Regions from separate parts of the Shinella sp. 1A1 genome, predicted to be linked through region 4. Evidence: predicted binding sites of a transcription regulator. Region 4 holds the regulator's gene; each other region holds the start of a gene.

Region 1 (5,107 bases), on a different replicon from region 4:
AAATCTATGGCGACGTCCGGCCGATCTGTCCGCGCATAGGTGGCGGCCCAGGCGACATGGGCCATGCAATGATGCTCATCGATCGGGGACAGGCGGATATCGCGTATCCGCATTTCCTTCGTCCCGATCGCACGGTAGCGGTCATGGCCCTGCGCCATGCCTCGCCTGAATTGATCGTCGTTCTTCCCGGCTCTTACCCCGGCGGGAGCGGCGCCTATGAACTCGGAAGCATAAAGCGATGCGAGTTCGCTCATGTCTGACTTGCCGCGCAGAGAGCGGTTGAAAAAGCGTTCGTACCGCTCGAATAGTCGCCTTACAGCCTTCTCCATAGCGCGGCTCCAGATCGCCCGTTTCAGGTAGAGCCTAATCGAGAAAGACGCGCGAAGGGAGGGGGCGACCAGCGGAGAGGTCCACAGACCCCGTATGACTAGGCGCGTCAGTCCTGCTTGAGCGGCCGGAAGCTCATGCGGTGGAGGCGGCACGGCCCTATGGAGGCGATGGCCTTGCGGTGGACTTCCGTGGCGTAGCCGGCGTGGATGGCGAAGCCATAGCCTGGGAAGGTGGCTTCGGCACGGGCCATCATGCGGTCGCGCATGACCTTGGCGACGATGGAGGCTGCGGCGATGGAGACGGAGAGCGCATCGCCCTTGACGACGGCGCGGCCTTCGCAGGCGAGCCCCGGCGGCACGTCGCGGCCGTCCGTCAGGACCAGCTTCGGCGTGACTTCGAGGCCGGCGACCGCCCGGCGCATGGCGTCGAGGCTGGCCTTGCGGATATCGATGACGTCGATACGGCGCGAAGAGCTGGACGCGACAGAGACGAAGGCGCTCTGCATGATGAGCGCGAAAAGTAACTCACGCTTTGCCGCGCTCAGCTGCTTGGAATCGTGGAGGCCGGGCGGGATATTGTCCGGGTCGAGCACCACGGCGGCGGCGACGACGGGGCCGGCGAGCGGGCCGCGTCCGGCTTCGTCCGTGCCGGCGACCGGCCACAGGCCGCGCTTGCGGGCCGCGATCTCCATCGAGAAATCGGGCCCTTCGGGCATGTCGAAAAGGAGGCGGGAATCGGAGGATATGCTCTTGGCCATGGCGGAGACCATGCACATCCGTCCGATTCCCTGCAAGTCCTCCGGCGGATGCGGCGCGCCGGAGGAGCTTCCGGGGCGCCCAGGGGATGGCGCGGGCCGGAAAGCGGTTCTGCCGAGGCCGGCCCGCTACCGGGCCGGAGGACATATTCAAATTGACGCCGTTAGCTGTATGGCCCCCTCATCCGGTTCTTCGGGCCGCCTTCTCCCCGAGGGGAAAAGGAAGAATGGCGAGGTCCAATCCCATGGCGATAGGCTTGCCAGAGAGAGATGTGTGGCGACACATCCCTCGCCTGCGACGCGGATTTACAGCAGCGAAAGTTGCACGCCGCTGCCCGAGGGCGGGATGAACTGGTCGATGGCGAGGTTGCGGCGGGTGCGGGTCAGATCCAGCCGCTTGGCGGTCATTTCGAAGCGGCGGGCGATCTGCCAGGCATAGGGGCCGGCGCCCTTCATGCGCTTGCCGAACTCGGCGTCGTAATCCTTGCCGCCGCGCATGGAACGCACCAGCGACATGACATGGCGGTAGCGGTCCGGGTAGTTGCGCAGCAGCCAGTCGCGGAAGAGCGGGCTTACCTCCAGCGGCAGGCGGAGCAGCACGTAGCTCGCTTCCAGCGCGCCCGCCGCCTTGCCCGAATCGAGCACCCGCTCGATCTCGTGGTCGTTGAGGCCGGGGATGATCGGCGCCATCATGATCGCCGTCGGGATGCCGGCTTCCGACAGCGCGCGGATCGCCTCCAGCCGGCGCGGCGGGGTCGCGGCGCGCGGCTCCATGGTGCGGGCGAGCTTGCGGTCGAGCGTGGTGACGGACATGCCGACCCAGGCGAGCCCGCGCGCCGCCATGCGCGAGAGGATGTCGATGTCGCGCATGACCAGCGCCGACTTGGTGACGATGGAGACCGGATGGTTCGCCTTGTCCAGCACGTCGAGGATCTGCCGCATGATGCGCCACTCCTTCTCGATCGGCTGGTAGGGGTCCGTATTGGTGCCGATGGCGATGACGCGCGGCTTGTAGCCGGGCCTGGAAAGCTCGCGCTCCAAAAGCTTCGGCGCATCGGGCTTGGCAAAGAGCTTCGCCTCGAAGTCGAGGCCGGCGGAGAGGCCCATGAAGGCATGGGTCGGCCGGGCGAAGCAGTAGATGCAGCCATGCTCGCAGCCGCGGTAGGGATTGATCGAGCGGTCGAAGGGAATGTCCGGCGATTCGTTGCGGGTGATGATGGTGCGGGGCTTCTCGACCTGCACTTCCGTGCGGAAGGGTGGAAGCTCCTCCAGCGTCTGCCAGCCGTCGTCGAATGTCTCGCGCGTCACCGGCTCGAAGCGGCCGGTGAAATTGAGGCCTGCGGCGCGGCCGCGCCGCCGGTCGCCGTCGACCCGCATGCCCGTCTGCGCCATCAGCGCATCGGCAACGTCCTTCGTGTGGCCGGGCGCCAATGCGCCCTGCCTGAGGCTCACAAGATCGTTCATGGCTGTCTCCGGGCGGGGCCGTCTCGCCCCGATTCAATGACTATATTCCTATCGCCGAAATGAGAACATTGCAAGAACAAATTTCCGTCCCGCCCGGCAGGGCGGTCGGATGGTGGCAATCGATGCTGCGATGCGGTATGGGAAGGAATGCTGACGATCATCATGGAATGCCGCAACGACGAGGCGGAACTGGCGCAGACGCTTTCCGCGCTCGTGGCGGGCGCGGTCGAAGGCGTTGTACGTGACGTGATCGTGCTCGACCACGGTTCGACCGATGGCTCGGCGCGGGTGGCCGACGCTGCCGGCTGCCGGTTTCTGACGGATTGGGACCTGAAGGACGTGGTGCAGTCGGCGCGCGGCGACTGGTTGCTGCTGCTGGAGCCCGGTGCCCGGCCGCTGGCGGGCTGGGTGGACGCCGTCACCGACCATGTCGCGATCGACCTGAAGCCGGCGCGCTTCGCCGCTTCCCGCAACCATCGTCGGGGCTTCCTCCAGCGGCTCGGCCGCAGGTCGCTGCTCGAACAGGGCTATCTCGTCAGCAAGCGCACGGCGGCGGCGGGCCTGCGCCCGGGCATGGCGCTGGCGGACATCGCCAACGGCCGGGCGGTGCGCGAGCTTGTCGCCGAGATCGTGCCTGCCTGGGCGGCGAAGGCGATGCGCATTAAGACACAGAACTAGAGAGTGCGGTCAGCCGGGCGAGCGTTTCAGATGCTCGTCGAGGCGCGGCATGATTTCCACGAAATTGCAGGGCATGTGGCGATAGTCGAGCTGCGCCTTGAGGATGCCGTCCCAGGCGTCCTTGCAGGCGCCGGGCGAGCCCGGCAGCACGAAGACGAAGGTGGCGTTGAGGACGCCGCCGGTCGCGCGCGACTGGATCGTCGAGGTGCCGATCTTGTCGTAGGAGATGCGGTGGAAGACCTCGGAAAAGCCGTCCATGCGCTTTTCGAAGATCGGTTCCAGCGCCTCGGGCGTCACGTCGCGGCCGGTAAAGCCCGTGCCGCCGGTGGTGATGACGACGTCGATGGCTTCGTCGCGCGTCCATGCCTCCACCCGGGCGCGGATCGCGCCGACATCGTCCGGCGCGATGGCGCGGGCGACGAGGCGGTGGCCGGCATCGGCGATGCGTGCGGCGAGCGTATCGCCGGAGCGGTCGGTCTCGGGCGTTCGCGTATCGGAGACGGTGAGCACGGCGATGCCGACGGGAATGAAGGGTCTCGTTTCGTCAAGCTTCGCCATCGCTGCCTCCGATTGTCCGGGTGGCGGTGACGAACCAGCGGGGATGGCGCTGCGCCAGCATCGCCGCCGCCGCTTCCGCCGCCGCCTCGCTCGTATATAGCGCGAAGCAGGTGGCGCCGGAACCGGACATGCGCACCAGGCGCGCATCCGTCGCGGCAAGGCTTTCCGTGATCATGGAAATCTCCGGGCAGAGCGCGCGGGCAGGGGGCTCCAGATCGTTGCGCAAGCCGCCGATGGCATCGAGCCAGCCGGCAGGCGCGTCGTTCATGACGAGCGGCGGATTGTGCCGGGAGGCGAGCGCCTTGAAGACCGCGGGCGTGGAAACGCCGACCAGCGGATTGACCAGCACCATCGCCAGCGCCGGCAGGGCGAGGGGCGTGATATCCTCGCCGATGCCGCGGGCGATCAGCGGGCGGCCGGCAAGGCACATCGGCACGTCCGCGCCGAGCCCGAGGGCGAGCGCCTCGCGCTCCCCGTGCGGCAGGCGGGTCTGCCAGAGCGCCTCAAGAGCGCGCAGCGTCGCCGCCGCATCCGCCGAGCCGCCGCCGACGCCGGAGGCGATGGGCAGGTTCTTTTCGAGATGGATGTGGACGGGCGGGGCGGCCTTGCCGTGCCGGGCGAACGCAGCGCGCAGGCGGTCCCGGGCACGGATGACGAGGTTGTCGCCCTCTGCAGCAAGGGTCTCGGAAAAGCGGCCGGAAAGCGTGAACCGGTCTTCGGCCGCGGGCGACAGGCCGATGCGGTCGCCGAAGGCGGCGAAGGTCACGAGACTGTCGAGGAGGTGGTAGCCATCCTCGCGCCGGCCGACGACGGCGAGCGCGAGGTTGATCTTGGCCGGTGCCGGTTCGACAACGGCAAAGCCCGAAAGGCTTTCGACGGGCATCGCGTCAGGACTTGCGGTCTGTCGCCTTGCCTTCCGGCGAGGTGTTCTGCGCGGGCTTGTCGTCCTTGGCTTCCGCGGAGGCAGGGACGGTTTTCGGCAGGTCCGGCAGGCCGTTCTCGACCTTCAGTTTGATCTTGGGAATCTCCGCTTCTTCCGGCTTCAAGCCGAGCGCGCGGTTCCACTGGAAGGTGGCTTCCAGCTTGCGGCCGACGCGCCAGTAGGCATCGCCCAGGTGATCGTTGATGGTCGGGTCGCCGGCCTTGAGTTCGGCCGCCCGTTCCAGTTCCGCCACCGCGTCATCGAAGCGGCCCATGCGATAATAGGCCCAGCCGAGCGAATCGACGATATAGCCGTCGTCGGGCTTGAGGCTCACCGCCTTGCGGATCATGTCCAGGCCCTCGTCGAGGTTCAGGTTCATGTCCACCCAGGAATAGCCGAGA
Region 2 (5,107 bases), on a different replicon from region 4:
GATGCGGTTGGCGATCACGTCGACGAGCCCGGCAAGGTCCGCCCTCTCCTCCTCGACCAGAGAGGAAACGGCCTGTTGCAGGACGAGCGGTTCGGCGAGCGTGGCGGTCAGGTCCATGATCTCGATGCCGAAGCCCGGATCGATCGTCTCGATCCGGTCGCAGAGGAGCCGGACGAGCCGCTTCTCCTCCCGCACCGCCCGGGCCGTGCCGACGCGGATCGCCTGCAGAGAGGCATCGACGCGATGGAGGACGAGATCAAGCCGCCGCGCGCCGAGCCCGCGCTTTTCCAGCGCAAGGCAGAGATCCTGCACGAGGGCGGCCGTATAGCGCGCGATGGTCTCCGGCGCGCCGATCGGCTCGCCGAAGACCTTGCGGACGGTCACGAGTTCCGGGTAGCGCAGCGGATCGACAGGCTCAGAGACGATGCCCTGCAGCTGGTCGAGCCGGCGGCCGAGGAGCACCCCGAAACGCAGGACGAGCGGCGCGCGCGGCACGGCCAGCACATCGCCGATGCCGGCAAAACCGAGGACATGCAGGCCCGTCACCGTTTCCGGCGGAATACGCAGGCCCTGTAGCGGCAGCGGCGACACGGCCTTACTCGCCGCGCCGGGTGGCACGACGCGAACCGGATCGGCCAAAAAGCGCGCCACGGCATAGGCCGCGCCCCAACTGTCGGCCACCGCGGCGCGGGCGGCGATGCCGGAGGCGGCAAGGCGGTTGACGATGCCCGTCAGCATGCGCTCCTCGCCGCCATGCAGGTGGTCGGCGCCGGTCGTGTCGATGACGAGGCCATCCGGCGGGTCCGGCGCGACGATGGGCGCGTAGTGCTGCAAGGCCCAGAGGGAAAGGCGGGCGAGCGCCGCGGCATCGGCCGCGGGATCGGCCGGCATGGTCAGGATGTCGGGCAGCAGGGCATGCGCCTTGGTCAGCGGCATGCCGACGCGCAGGCCCGCCTCTTCCGCCGGGCGGCTCACCGCCGTCACGATGCGGCGCGGGCCATCCCGCCCGACGAGAACGAGCCGCCGGTCAGGCGGAGGCGCCGAGGCGCCAAGCGCCCGTCTCAGGCGATCGATCGGCCAGCCGGGAAGAAAAAGCGATACGACCCTCGGCATCGGATGCCTCCACTTCGAACTTAGCCGCCTCGCCGGCCCGGCAACGGGTCAGCTCCAGCAGCCATCGGGCCCGGCCGATGCCGGGCACGGCAAGCGGCACGGACGGCCGCATGGAAACCCGCCAGCGCGTCACGGCGGCGGAAGGCAGCGCGAAGGCATCGGTGCCCCCTCCCTGCCGGAAGCGGCGCAGGGCGATGCCGAGCGTGCCGCCGGCTTCCGCGGCAAGCTGCAGGCGGCGCGAGGCGGTCATCGACAGGCGCGCGACTTCCGCCACCACCGCGCCGAGCCCGCCATGGCGCAGCCCCTCCTCGAAACAGAGGAGCAGGCTCTTCTCGTCGCCGGCCTCCACATAGAGGACGCGGCCGGGGGCAAGCCCCGCCTGCGCCAGCGCCGGGGCGAAGAGATCCGGCCGCGTCAGGCACCAGAGCACCTGCCCCTTGGTGCGCGCGGCGATACCGGCGGCAAAGAGCATGGCGGCCGCCCCTTCCACGGCGTCGTTGCCGCCGCCACAGACCTCGTGCAGGCTGGCGAGCGCCAATCCGCCGCCGGGCAGCCGGTCGTCGATCTCCGGCACGCCGAACGGCAGAACCACCCGGTCGCGCAAGGCACGGCCGTCGAACTGCCGGATGCGGTCGCGCAGGTCTGCGACAACGGCATGGACGGAGGCGGACATGGCTTTTCGGCTCCTGCTGACGGATAATTGTTCTCTATTTGTTCTCAATTTCCAAAAGAGTCAATCGGTCTTGCCGGTCGGCGAGATCACAGATTGAATCATCGGCGGGAACCAACTGGCACGGCGGAAGTTTCTCCTCCCGCCATTCCCACCAATGCAGGAGACATGCCCATGGCTGACGAAAAGAGCACCGGCAAGCGCACGCTCGGCGTCGTTGAAGGTCGCGACACCATTTCGGAGGAAGCGAAGACCGCCGCCGCGGAGGCCGCGGTCAGCGAGCAGATCGAGGCGCTGAAGGCGGAGATCAGCCGGCTGAAGGAATCCGCGGGCCTGATCGCCGAAGGCACGGGGCAGCTTGCGGTCGCCAAGGCGGAATCGCTGCGCGAGGACCTGCGCCAGACCATTCAGGCCAATCCGATCGCCGCCCTCGCCGGCGCTGCCCTCATCGGCTATCTCTGCGGCCTGCGCCACCGGTAGGCGATCTTTCCCGATGCCATGAAAAAAGCCCGGCAATGCCGGGCTTTCTTATACGTTCAGAACCAGCGCTGGCGGCGCGGCGGTTCGCTTTCGAGAGACCCGAGCAGATAGCCGAGCACGATGCCGGCCAGCCCCGCGCCCAGCACGAGCGTGGAAAGGGCGGCGGGATGCTCCCGCGCGGTCTGCGCGACGGCCGCGCCCTCGTTGCGCACGTATTTCGTCGCGGAGCGGACGGCGGGACGGGCCGCCTCCATGGCGCTGCCGGCGCGCTCGCGCACGGTTTCATAGGCCTCGGCACTCCGCTCGCCGAGATCCTTCTGAAGCTGGGCGATCTCGTCACGCAGGGCGGAAATCTGGGATTGGACGTCGTTGCTTGCCATTGCGGTCTCCTTGTCAGCAATCCAGACCGAACGAATGGCGCGCGGCTTGGTTCCCAGCCGCAAGGAGAATTGCGCTCAGCCCGCCTGACGCCGCCCGTCGCGGCGGATCTGCGACGGCGTGTCGCCGAAGGCGGCGCGGAAGCGCCGGGTGAAGTGCGACAGGCTCTCGAAACCGGTCTCCAGCGCGATCTCGATCAGCGGCTTGTTGGTGCGCACCACCATGGTGAAGGCGGCCGCCATGCGGATCTTCATGTAGATCGCGCTCGGCGAGGCGCCCATGTCGCTCTCGAACAGCCGCTCGAGCTGGCGGCGCGAGACATTCGTCATCGTGGCGATGCTGTCGATGGACAGGAGGTCCTCGGTGTGCTGCTCCATCATCATGATGGCGAGATGCACGCGCCGGTCGCGGGCCTCCAGGCCCAGCGGATTGCGCGGCTGGATGTCCGTGGCGTCGCGCCGGTGGCGGATCTGCAGGATCTCCAGCGCATTGCGCTCGGCCGCCTCGCCGACATGATGGCGCACAAGCGTTGCCGCAAGATCCGCGACGCTGCTGCCGCCGGCGCAGGTCGCCACCTTGCCGTCGAAGCGGAAGATCTGCTCCGACGTCGCATCGATATCGGGATAGCGGGCGCGGAAATCGCGGTGGTGGAGCCAGCTCACACAGGCCGTATGCCCCTTGAGCAGGCCCGCCTCGGCAAGGATGAAGCTGCCCGTACAGAGGCCGATCAGGCCGACGCCGGCATTGACCGCCTTGCGCAGATAGGTCGTCGCATAGCTGTCGATCGGCTCCTCAACGCTGAGGAGGCCGCCGACGACGGCGATGTAGTCAAAACAGGACGGGTCGGCGAAGGGCGCAGTCGGCGCGACCTGGATGCCGCTCGAGGAGGAAATGAAATTGCGCGTGCTGCTGAGCACTTCCCAGTCGCAGTTGACACGGCGGGAGCGGTCCTCGCTGTCGCTGGCAAGCCGCAGCGTATCGACGAACAAGGCAAAGGCAGAGAGCGTGAAGCTCTTAGACAGGATGAAGCCGACGCGCAACGCCTTAGGGGCCGACGCGGCATTCATCTCCTTCGACGTCCGAACCTCAACCGCCATCCAGTCCTCCCAAACCGTTTCGCCGGAGAATATCGTCACCGGCAAGGCCCTCGCAAGAGCCATAGCAGATTTCCCGGGCCCTCTCCATTCCCTGCCTTCGCTTTGTGGAAGGATCAGGGCCGGCGGGCGCCCCGCACGGCCAGCGACACGGCATAGAGCGAGGTAGTCGCGGTGATGAAGAGGCGGTGGCCGCCCCGCCCGCCGAAGCAGATGTTGGACACGGTCTCCGGCACGAGGATCCTGCCGAGGCGCTGGCCGTCCGGCGCGATGCAGTGCACGCCGTCGCCGGCCGAGGACCAGAGATTGCCGTTCTCGTCCACGCGCATGCCATCCGCGCAGCCGGGCGAGATAGTGTGGAAGACATCGCCGCCCGTCAGGCTCCAGTTGCCGGCGACATCGAAGGCGCGGATATGGCGCGGATCGTCCGTGTGAATACGCCCGGTATCGGCGACATAGAGGCGCCTTTCATCCGGGCTGAAGGCAAGGCCGTTCGGGCAGTTGAAATCCGTAAGCATCGCCCGGACATGGCCGGAATGCGGATCGACACGGTAGACGTGGCAGGCAAGCTCCTGCTCGCTGCGCGTGCCCTCGTAATCCGAAACGATGCCGTAATGCGGATCGGTGAACCAGATCGCCCCATCCGAGGTCACGACCACATCGTTCGGCGAATTTAAGGGCTTGCCCTCATAGCTGTCGGCGATCACGGTGATGGCGCCGTCGTGCTCGGTGCGGGTCACGCGGCGGGTGCCGTGCTCGCAGGTCACGAGCCGGCCTTCCCGATCACGCGTGTTGCCGTTGGAGAAATTCGACGGCTCGCGGAACGTCGTGATGCCGAGCGCCGGACTCCAGCGCAGCATGCGGTTGTTGGGAATGTCCGAGAACAGCAGGCAATCGTGATCGCCGAACCAGACGGGACCCTCCGTCCAGTCGAACCCTCCGGCGAGCTTCTTCAGCGGGGCATTGCCCAGCACGAAACTCGAAAACACTGCCTCTTCCGCCTCGAAAAACGACATCCATCCCTCCTCTGCCATGAGGAAGCTTTCTAACGGCTATGGCGGCGCCCGCCTAGCCTGCCGTCAGGAAGCCGTCCCGCCGCCGCCGTCGAGTGCCCGCTCCATCCACGCTTCGAGCGCGCCGCGGATCGCCTCTTCCGCCGGCCGTTCGCGCGTGAAAGCCCACCAGATATGCGCGCCCTGCCAGACGCTCGCCATCTGCCAGCCGAGACGTTTGCCTTCCTCCACCTCGACTGAAAGGCGGCGGCCAAGAGCGGCCGCGATCCGGTGCCCCCAAACCGCGCCGCGGCTGCGAAGCACGGGATTGCGGACATCTTCCCGCAACAGGAGCAGCCCGTCGGTGGCCGCTTCTTCCG
Region 3 (5,107 bases), on a different replicon from region 4:
ACCGGGGCTTCGGACAAGTTTCGGGCGCTTGCGGAGAATGCGCGGGGTGCGTTCGGCGGGCGGCCGGTGGCGGCATAGTTGCCCCTCATCCCGCTGCCGCGACCTTCTCCCCGCAGGCGGGGAGAAGGGGTATGCCGGGCCGTTTTCCAGACATCGTGACCATGGCGGGGGGTGAGGCAACGCCACAACGCCCTTCTCCCCGCTTGCGGGGAGAAGGTGCCGGCAGGCGGATGAGGGGCCGCGCTACGCCCCCTCCCCGCGCCATCCATCGAGATACCGCACCTCCTCCACGCCGGAGAACTTCGCCAGCCGCTCCAACTCCGCCTCCAGCCTTTCCATCCGCCCCGCCGAGGCGCGCACCTTCGGCTCCCACCAGAGACGCTTGACATCCAGCGTGCCTGCCTTGCGGTCGGCCTTCATGTCGATGCGGCCGACGAGGCGGTCGCCTTCCAGCAGCGGGAAGACGTAGTAGCCATATTGCCGCTTCGGCTCCGGCACGAAGACCTCGATGCGATAGAAATAGCCGAAGAGCCGTTCCGTCCGGTTCCGGTCGCGGATCAGCGGATCGAAGGGCGAGAGCACGCGCAGCCGGTTCGGCGACTCGGGAATGTCGCCGAGACGTTCGGGGAAATCGGCGAAGGCATGAGAGGCGCGTGGCTTGCCGCCGTCGGCCGGCTCGATCAGGACGGGGCGGAGCTCGTCGCGGTGGGCCTCCACCCAGGCCTTCGCCTCGTCCGGCGAGATCAGGTCCCAGAAGGCGGCGATCTCGCCGTGGGTGGCAAAGCCGAGCCGCTCCAGCGCGCTGCGGCAGGCCCAGTCGACGAAGGCGTCGTGCTCCACGTCCGGCGCGTGATGATGCGCCGGGACGACACGCTCGACGAGATCGTAGACCTTCTGGAAATTCTCCCGCCGGGCGATGGCGACCTTGCCGGTGCGCCAGAGATATTCCAGCGCCGTCTTGTTGGGGTGCCAGTTCCACCAGCCGCCGGACCTGTGATCGTCGGCCTTCAGATCGCGCGAAAGCACGGCACCGCCCGAGACGATGCGCGCATAGGTCTCGTCGAAGGCCTCCTCGAAGCCCGGCTCGCGCCATTTGCGCCAGCGTTCGATGATGGTGGCGTCCTCGCGGCGGAAGCGGTGCTTCCAGTAGCGGAAGAAGGCGCTCGGGATGATCGAGGCGTCATGCGTCCAGTTTTCGAAGAGCTCGCCGTCCTTTTCCAGAAGCTCGGCCAGATGCTCGCGCCGGTAGGTCTGGTTGCGCGAGAAGAGAATCTGGTGGTGCGCGCGCTCGACGGTGGCGATGCTGTCCACCTGCACGAAGCCGATATCGTGGATGAGCCGGAGCAGTCCCTCCTTGCCGAGCAGACGGCCGGGAGAGGCGCTGAGACCCTGTCGGGCGAGGAAGATGCGCCGGGCCTCGGCATTGGGGAGAAGAATCGTCATGGGTGGATGATAGGCATACATTCTTGGTTTGTTCCACTGCTTTTGAAACACCGCATCCAGCCCGCCCCCTCTGCATGCCGGCATCTCCCCGACAAGGGGGAGATGGAGGAGACTTGCTCACCGTTCAGAATTGAAGGCGAACGGTGCGTCAGGTTAAGCCCCTCCCCCTTGTGCGAAGGGGTTTCCCCAACGACCACCGCCCGGGTTCCCTTTGCGCCGCGCCATGCTATAGCTCCCACCCACTTTCCGCGAACCGGGACCCGCTCTTGGACATCGTCTTTTCCGCCGCCACGGTGCGCTACGGCGGGCGCATCGCCCTCCATCCGCTCGACCTTTCGCTCACGGAGCGGCGCATCGGCGTGGTCGGCCTCAACGGCTCCGGCAAGACCACCATGGCCCGGCTCATCAACGGCCTCGTCAAGCCGACCGAAGGCACGGTGACGGTCGGAGGGCTCGATACCGTGAAGGACGAGGCGGCCGCGCGCGGGCGGACCGGCTTCATCTTCCAGAACCCGCAGCACCAGATGATCCTGCCGGTCCTTGCCGAGGACATCGCCTTCGGCCTCAAGAACCGCGGCCTCGCCAAGGCCGAGATCGCCGAGAGGACGGACGCCATTCTCGCCCGCTTCGGCATATCGCACCTCGCGCGGCGGCGCGTGCACGAACTCTCCGGCGGAGAGACGCAGCTCGGCGCCATTGCCAGCGTGCTCGTCACCGGGCCGGACCTCCTCATCCTCGACGAGCCGACCAACCAGCTCGACCTGAAGAACCGCACCCTGATCGAGCGCACCATCGCCGAGCTGCCCGAACAGGTCCTCGTCATCACCCACGACCTCCCGCTGCTCGAGGGCTTCGACCGCGTGCTCGTCTTCAGCGAGGGCCGGCTTGCCGCCGATGCGCCGCCGGACGAGGCGATCCGCGCCTACCGGGAGATCGCGGCATGCTGAACGGGCTCGACATCGAGGGCAACTCGCCGCTCCACCGCATGCCGGTGCGCGGCAAGCTGATCGTGCTCTTCACGGCGGCGATCGGGCTGTTCTTCCTTTCGGACCTTCGCCTTCTCGTGCCGGCGCTCGGCCTTGCGGCCGCACTCTTCCTTTCGACGGGTATCGGCATTGCGGAAGCCTTCCGCCGCACGCGCTTCGTGCTCTTCACGGTGTTGCTCGTGGCGGCCGCGAACTATGTCTTCGTATCGCCGCACGAGGCGGACGTCGTCTTCTGCCGGCTTTCCATCCTCGTGCTGCTTGCCGCCGCCATCACCGCGGCGACCGGCATTTCGGCCTTCATGGACGAGATCGCACGGCTTGCCGCCCCGCTGGAGCGCCTCGGCCTCGTGCGGGCGGCGGATGTAAGCCTTGCGGTCGGCCTCGTCATCCGCTTCGTGCCGGAGATTCTGGCGCGCTATCACGACATCGCCGATGCACACAGGGCACGCGGCCTGCCGCTGCGCCCGCTCACGGCCCTTGTGCCGCTGATCATCCTGACGCTGAAGGATGCGGATACGATCGCCATGGCGATTGACGCCCGTGGCTTTCGGCGTCACTAAAGTGCCGAGGCCTTTCGAGCCACTGGCCTTTTCGAACGAGGACATGAAGTGACCACCAGAGATCTCGTGCTTGTCGCCCTTTTTGCCGCCATCATGGTCGTTCTCGGCCTTCTGCCGCCGATCACGCTCGGCTTCATTCCGGTGCCGATCACCGCGCAGTCGCTCGGCCCGATGCTCGCCGGCTGCATTCTCGGCGCACGACGCGGCTTCCTCTCCATGCTGCTCTTCCTGCTGCTCGTCGCCATTGGCCTACCGGTCCTGTCGGGCGGACGCGGCGGCTTTGCCGTGCTCGCCGGCCCGACGGGCGGCTATGTCGTCGGCTGGGCCTTCGGCGCCCTCGTCTGCGGCCTGATCGCAGAGCGCCTCGTGCGCGAGGGGCAGAACGAGATCGCCCAAATCGCCGCCTTCGTCGCGGCCGCCTTCGTCGGCGGTGTCGTGACCGTCTATCTCTTCGGCCTCGTCTGGCTGAGCTACGCGACCGGCAATGCCTTCCTGCCGGCGGTCGCCGCGTCCGCGGCCTTCCTGCCGGGCGACCTGATCAAGGTCGGCATCGCCGCCCTTGCCGGCCGCGCCGTGCTCGCCGGCTACCCGCTGCTGCCGCAACGCGCCTGAACCCATGCTGCGTGCCGTCGTCCATGCCTTCGGCGATCCCCGAAAGGTGATCGGCCTCGAAGAGGTGGAGCGCACGGCACCCGGCCCCGGCGCGGTGGAAATCCGTATCCGCCGCGCCGTGATCAACCCTTCCGACCTCATCCCCGTCACCGGGGCCTATCGCAGCCGCACCACCCTGCCCTTCGTGCCCGGCTTCGAGGGCGTGGGTGAAATCACCCGCCTCGGCGAGGGTGTGACGGGGCTTGCGACCGGCCAGCGCGTGCTGCCGATCGGCACCAGCGGACTCTGGCAGGAATACCTTGTCCGCCCGGCCGAGTGGTGCTTTGCGGTGCCGGACGACCTTTCTGACGATCAGGCCGCGATGGCGTACGTGAACCCGCTGACGGCCCTCCGGCTGATCGACGCGGTCGAGACGCATTTCGGCACGGCGAACGGCCAGCGGATCGGCGTCACAGCCGCAGCCTCCGCCATAGGGCGGATGCTGCTTGCGCTGCTGGCCGATGCAGGCCTCCGGCCCGTCGCGCTGGTGCGTAGCGCCGCGACGGCGGCGCGGCTCAGTGAAACCTTCGGCGGCGAGATCGTCGTGCAATCGACACCGCCACTCGACGGGGTGCTCGATGCAGTCGGGGGCGCGGCGGGCGATGCGCTGTTCCGGCAGATCCGCGCCGGCGGCGCCTTCATCCAGTATGGCGCGCTTTCCGGCGCGCAGCTCGATCCGGCGCTGGTGACTGCCCGGCGGGAAGAGGTTGCCTTCGCCTTCCTCTGGCTACGTAACTGGGTGCATTCCGCCCCGCGCGCCGCCATCGAGGCCGCCTTCACCGAGAGCTTCGCCGGCATCCGCGACGGCATTCTCGGCTCGGCGGTCGACAGCGTCTTTTCGCTGCCGGACCTTCCGGCCGCCCTCGCCCGGCAGGACGACCCGTCCCGCGCCGGCAAGGTGCTCCTCGCACCCTGACGGTTGAAAAGGCGTGGACACCGGCCCATTTCCCGTGGACCTCGCCAACCGCAATGGGTAGCTTCCGGCCATGACGACGTTTCTCTTCGAGAACCCGATCTTTCTTGAGCACCACACGCCCGAGGGCCATCCGGAGCGGTCCGACCGCATCCGGGCGCTGAATCTCGCGCTGGAGCACGAGCGTTTCTCGCCGCTGGTGCGCGAGAAGGCCCCGCAGGCGAACGAGGATTTCGTGCTGCTCGCCCATCCGGAAAGCCATCTGCGCGCCGTGATGTCCGAAATCCCGGAAGAGGGCATCAACCAGGTCGAGGCCGATACCTATGCGAGCCCCGCGAGCCTGCAGGCGGCGCTGACCGGCATCGGCGGGGCCATCGCGGCGGTCGACGCCGTCTTTTCCGGCAAGGCCGACAATGCCTTCGTCGCCGCTCGCCCGCCCGGCCACCATGCCGAGCGCGAGAAGGCGATGGGCTTCTGCTTCTTCAACAACGCCGCCATCGCCGCCCGCCATGCGCAGAAGGCCTATGGCGCCGAGCGTATCGCCATCGTCGACT
Region 4 (5,107 bases):
TGTCTTGCTTAGCATTTGGCAAGCCTACTGCCGATTGAAGATTTCCCTGTTCGATTGCATGATGGGCCAGGGGAAGCGGGGCCGATGCCATGGCCGAGGGGAAAGTCGCGGAACGGAAGGAGACGCCGGAGGCCTACGCCTTTCGCATGGCCATCGACGACGGCGCCTTGCCGGTACCGGTGGCGGAAAGGCCACGCCTTCGTCTGCGGCTTGCTTCCTTCTTCCGGAAGATGCACCGGTTTCTGGTGGAACTGGGCGGCGAGCGGGCCGTCACGGAAGCCTTCGCCACCGAGCGGGCCTATGGGCACTTCTTCCTCTTCGTTCCCGTCTTTCTCGGGATAGGGGCGGCGCTCTGGTATGTGGCCGCCGCCGATCCGCCGCTGCATGCCATGGTCCTTTCGGCCTGCGTCACGATCTGGCCCGCCTGGCGACTGCGGCATCGGGAGGATTGGGCGGCGCTCGCCGCCGCGGCCGCCTTCCTCATCCCCGCAGGCATGCTCTTCGCGGCCATCGAAAGCGCCCGGCTCGACACCGTCATGCTGGATGCGCCGGTGACGACGGACGTCGTCGGCCGGGTGCTGTCGCGCGAGAGCGACGAGCGCGGCGCGATCCGCTATCGCATCGCGGTCGAAGCCACCCGCGATCCGGCGTTGAAGCGCGCGCCCGGCGTCGTGACCATGCTGGCGCGGATGAAGCATGCACCGGTCCCGATCGGCAGCGGCATCGAGGGGCGGGGGCGCATCAGCCCTCCGTCGGGGCCGGCGCTTGTTGGCCTCAACGATTTCGCCTTCGATGCCTATTTCGCCGGCAACGGCGCCGTCGGCTATTTCTATCGCGCGCCGGTCGCCGTGGCGGGCGGCGAGGCCGGATGGGACGTCAGGATCCTGCAGGAGATCGCGATCTGGCGGGACAACCTGACCGAGCACATTCGGGGCCGCATCGGCGGCGACGCGGGGGCGATCGCCGCGGCGCTGGTGACGGCCGAGCAGCGGGCGATCAGCCCGGATACGGTGGAGGCGCTGCGGCAGGCCGGGCTTGCCCATGTGCTCGCCATTTCCGGCCTCAACATGGTGCTCGCGGCTGGCACCTTCCTCGTCGGCGCGCGCATGGCGATGGCGCTCGTTCCGGGCTTTGCCGAGCGCTATCCGGCAAAGAAGATCGCCGCCGTCGGGGCGCTTGTCATGGTGACGCTCTATATCCTCGTCTCCGGCGGCGCCATCTCGGCGGTTCGCTCGTGGATCATGATCTGCGTGATGCTCATCGCCGTGCTTTTCGGCCGCTCGGCGATCAGCCTGCGCAATGTGGCGATCTCGGCGATCCTCATCCTGGCGGTGACGCCCTCGGCCGTCACCAATCCGGGTTTCCAGATGTCCTATGCGGCAACGCTCGGCCTCGTCGCGGGCTATGCGTCCTGGCGCGAGCGACCGGTCCGGCGTGAGAGCCGGGGAAGGCCGTTCCAGCTCTTCGGCGGTTCGGTCGGGCGTTTCCTCGGCGGGCTGCTTCTCTCCTCGATGATCGGCAGCCTTTCCACGCTGATCTATTCCATCGGTCATTTCCATCGCATTCCCGCCTACGGGCTGGCCGGAAACCTGCTCGCCATGCCGGTGATCAGCGCCATCGTCATGCCGTTCGGCATGATGGCGGTGCTGCTCATGCCCTTCGGGCTCGACGCCATTCCCTTCGCCATCATGGGCAAGGGCATCGACTGGATGATCGCGCTGTCGAAATGGGTGGCCGGCTGGGAAGGGGAGATCGTCATCGGCCGCATCCCGCCGCTCGCCTTCCTGCTGATCGGTGTCGGCGGCGGCCTGCTCTGCATCCTGCGCACGCGGCTGCGCCATGCCGGAACGGCGCTCGTCCTCATCGGGATCGGCGTCGCCTGCTGGCCGGAGGGACGCCAGCACCCGGAGGTGCTGGTATCGGAGGACGGCCGTCTCGTCGCCTTCCTCAGTGACGGCAAGGTGGCGGCGAACCGCACGCGCCCGCCGGGCTTCATCTACGACCAGTGGCGAAGGGCACTCCGGCTCGGCGAGCTCGTGAAGCCGGACATGCGGACGACGGCCGGCCTGACGATCGAACAGGTGAAAGAAGAACCGGCCGATACGTCACCACAAAAGCGCCCGCGCCGGAAGGCCGACCGCGGGAAGGCGGAAGCCGCCCTGATCGCGGCGCTGGAGACAGCCGAACGGAAAAACGGCTTCGTCTGCGAAAGGAAGGCTTTCTGCGCCGCCGTCTCACCGAGCGGCTGGCGGATCGTCACGCTGGAGGACACCGCTTTCCTGGGCCTTGCCTGCGACGGGGCCGACCTCGTCGTCGTGCCCTTCGCCCTCCGGCTCGATGCCTGTCGCTCCGGCGCAAGGCTCGTCACCGCGCGGCACCTGAGAAGGACCGGTGCCCTCGAAATCAGGCCGGCGACGGATTCCGTCTCCCAGGCGCTCGGCGATGCGGAGTTCACGGGAGCCGTCGAAACGCTCGACCGCCCCTGGTCCCGGCACCGCACCTACGACTGGCGCACCGACCGTTTCGAAACGGACACGCCGCTCAGTGATAGCGGCGAATAAGGCCGACCAGCTTGCCCTGGACCTTGACGCGGTCGGGGCCGAAGATGCGGGTCTCGTAGGCGGGATTGGCGGCTTCGAGCGCGATGGAGGCGCCCTTGCGGCGGAAGCGCTTCAACGTCGCCTCCTCGTCGTCGACCAGCGCCACGATGATCTCGCCCGGATTGGCGCTGGTGGTGCTGCGGATGATGACCGTGTCGCCGTCGAGGATGCCTGCCTCGATCATCGAATCGCCCTTCACCTCCAGCGCATAGTGATCGCCGCTGCCGATCATCTCGGCCGGGACGGTGACGTCATGCGTGTTGTTCTGGATGGCGGAGATCGGCACGCCGGCGGCGATGCGGCCCATGACGGGCACCGAGACGGAAGAGGCCATATCGGCTTGCGGCGCGGTGCGCTGTGGCGGGGCGGCGGCCGGCGCGGGCTGCTTGCCGCGGCTGCCCTCGATGACGGCGGGGGAAAAGCCGCGCCGGGGCTGGAGGCTCGGCGAATAGGCTTCCGGCAGCTTGATGACCTCGAGCGCGCGCGCCCGGTTCGGCAGGCGGCGGATGAAGCCGCGCTCCTCAAGCGCCGTGATGAGACGGTGGATGCCGGACTTGGAAGCAAGGTCCAGCGCATCCTTCATCTCGTCGAAGGACGGCGGAATGCCCGATTCCTTCATACGCTCATGGATGAACAGCAGGAGTTCCTGTTGTTTGCGCGTCAGCATGGCATCCCCATCGAGAATCGTGAAACAAATCCAGAACAGACACTATCTGTTCCATATGTGTTCCGCAAGGGGCCGCTGAAACAATAATGCCGCTCAGGCGGCAGGCTCGCGCAGGAGAAGGACGTCGCAGGGGGTGCCGGCGTCCGCGGCGGGCGCGTGCGGCGCACGGATCAGCAGCCCCTCGGATTCGGCGAAGATCTTCATCATCGAGGAATCCTGCTTGTCGAAGGGCGTGACGAGGAGTTCGCCGGCCGGGCCGCGGGCGATGCGGGCGCGGACATAGTCCTGCCGGTGGTCGTTCTCGCGGAGCGGCACGGCGGCGATCGCCTTGTGCAGGCGGCTCTTCGGCGGCAGGTGGGCGAGGCGGCGGACCAGCGGCTCCAGGAAGAGCAGCGAGCAGACCATGCTGGAGACGGGATTGCCGGGCAGTCCGACGAACTGGACCGGGCCGAGCCGGCCGACCATCAGCGGCTTTCCGGGCCGCATGGCGATGCGCCAGAAGTCGAGCTCCATGCCGGCCTCGCCGAGCACCGGCTGGACGAGGTCGAAATCGCCGACGGAGGCACCGCCCAGCGTCACCAGCACGTCGATGTCGAGCGACAGGGCATTGCGCACCGCTTCGAGGATAGCCTGCTTGTCGTCGCCAACGATGCCGAGATCGATGATCTCCGCGCCGGCCTCGCGGGCGATGGCCGAGACGCCATAGGTGTTGGAGGCGATGATCTGGCTTGCGCCGGGGGATGCGCCGGGCGGCACGAGCTCGTCGCCGGTCGCCAGGACCGCGATGCGCGGGCGGGCATAGACGGCGAGCGTTGCATGGTTCATCGCGGCGGCGACGGTCAGGCGGCCGGGATCGAGCACGCCGCCGGCGCGCAGCACGATATCGCCCTCGAAGAAATCCTGGCCCCGCGGACGGATGTGGCGGCCCTTCGGCGTGAGGAAGGTGGTGCGGATACGGCCGTCTTCCAGCCGTTCCGCGTCTTCCTGCAGGAGAACCGTGTCGGCGAAGGCGGGCAAGGGCGCGCCGGTGAAGATGCGCACGGCCTCGCCCGGACCTGCCGTCCCCTCGAAGGCATGGCCGGCGGCGGAGGTGCCGACGACCTTGAGGACGGAACCGAGTTCCGCGATGTCCTCATGGCGGACGGCATAGCCGTCCATGGCGGAATTGTCGAAGGGTGGTTGGGTGAGGCGGGCGGCGACATCCTCGGCGAGCACACGGCCCGCAGCCTCGTGCAGGCGCACCGTCTTCGTCCGTTGCACGGGCCTTGCCGCGGAAAGCAGGCGGTCGAGGGCATCGGAAACGGGCAGGAGGGACATCAGGCGTCTCCGCGTTTGTAATCGCCCGAGCGCCCGCCGGATTTTTCGCGCAGGCGCACGCCGCCGATCTCCATCTCCCGGTCGGCGGCCTTGGCCATGTCGTAGATGGTGAGGCAGGCGACGCTGACGGCCGTCAGCGCCTCCATCTCGACACCCGTGCGGCCGGTAAGCTTCGCCATGGCCTCGACGCGCAGGCCCGGCAGCGTGCGGTCCTCGCGAATGTCCACGGCGACCTTTGTCAGCATCAGCGGGTGGCAGAGGGGAATGAGGTTCGACGTCTGCTTGGCGGCCATGATGCCGGCAAGGCGCGCCGTGCCGATAACGTCGCCCTTCTTCGCGTCACCCTTGAGGATGAGGTCGAGGGTGGCCGGCGCCATGCGCACGAAGCCTTCGGCGACGGCGACGCGCACCGTCTCGGCCTTGTCGCCGACATCCACCATGTTGGCCTCGCCGGAGGCGTCGATATGGGTGAGCGTCCGGCCGTCCCCGGCCATCATTCGGCCGCCAGCATGCCGGCCTTGCC

What was found. Region 4 encodes LexA, which represses DNA repair genes until DNA is damaged. Its sites were predicted from a motif close to TGTTCNNNNTGTGTTCNG; they were not measured.
Region 1: the regulator LexA is predicted to act here: its motif matches at 2,610-2,627, upstream of ACZ48C_RS24385 (PA0069 family radical SAM protein).
Region 2: the regulator LexA is predicted to act here: its motif matches at 1,815-1,832, upstream of ACZ48C_RS19200 (ImuA family protein).
Region 3: the regulator LexA is predicted to act here: its motif matches at 1,462-1,479, upstream of ACZ48C_RS24555 (energy-coupling factor ABC transporter ATP-binding protein).

What each region holds. Positions count from the first base shown of each region.
Region 1 covers NZ_AP039672.1:1,639,569-1,644,675, forward strand. Annotated here, with positions in the region: gene ACZ48C_RS24375 (nuclear transport factor 2 family protein) at 1-329, opposite strand, end outside; gene ACZ48C_RS24380 (ribonuclease HII) at 437-1,087, opposite strand; gene ACZ48C_RS24385 (PA0069 family radical SAM protein) at 1,391-2,548, opposite strand; gene ACZ48C_RS24390 (glycosyltransferase family protein) at 2,696-3,226, shown strand; gene moaB (molybdenum cofactor biosynthesis protein B) at 3,236-3,784, opposite strand; gene ACZ48C_RS24400 (4-(cytidine 5'-diphospho)-2-C-methyl-D-erythritol kinase) at 3,771-4,667, opposite strand; gene ACZ48C_RS24405 (tetratricopeptide repeat protein) at 4,672-5,107, opposite strand, start outside.
Region 2 covers NZ_AP039672.1:528,511-533,617, reverse strand. Annotated here, with positions in the region: gene ACZ48C_RS19205 (DUF6504 family protein) at 1-1,113, opposite strand, end outside; gene ACZ48C_RS19200 (ImuA family protein) at 1,028-1,786, opposite strand; gene ACZ48C_RS19195 (hypothetical protein) at 1,958-2,263, shown strand; gene ACZ48C_RS19190 (hypothetical protein) at 2,320-2,643, opposite strand; gene ACZ48C_RS19185 (GlxA family transcriptional regulator) at 2,719-3,738, opposite strand; gene ACZ48C_RS19180 (SMP-30/gluconolactonase/LRE family protein) at 3,852-4,751, opposite strand; gene ACZ48C_RS19175 (TetR family transcriptional regulator) at 4,815-5,107, opposite strand, start outside.
Region 3 covers NZ_AP039672.1:1,670,114-1,675,220, reverse strand. Annotated here, with positions in the region: gene ACZ48C_RS24565 (hypothetical protein) at 1-78, shown strand, start outside; gene ACZ48C_RS24560 (winged helix-turn-helix domain-containing protein) at 244-1,443, opposite strand; gene ACZ48C_RS24555 (energy-coupling factor ABC transporter ATP-binding protein) at 1,710-2,390, shown strand; gene ACZ48C_RS24550 (energy-coupling factor transporter transmembrane component T family protein) at 2,384-2,989, shown strand; gene ACZ48C_RS24545 (biotin transporter BioY) at 3,038-3,601, shown strand; gene ACZ48C_RS24540 (zinc-dependent alcohol dehydrogenase family protein) at 3,606-4,556, shown strand; gene ACZ48C_RS24535 (histone deacetylase family protein) at 4,627-5,107, shown strand, end outside.
Region 4 covers NZ_AP039671.1:1,597,295-1,602,401, reverse strand. Annotated here, with positions in the region: gene ACZ48C_RS08090 (ComEC/Rec2 family competence protein) at 90-2,561, shown strand; gene lexA (transcriptional repressor LexA) at 2,542-3,267, opposite strand; gene ACZ48C_RS08080 (molybdopterin molybdotransferase MoeA) at 3,361-4,584, opposite strand; gene moaC (cyclic pyranopterin monophosphate synthase MoaC) at 4,584-5,078, opposite strand; gene trpC (indole-3-glycerol phosphate synthase TrpC) at 5,078-5,107, opposite strand, start outside.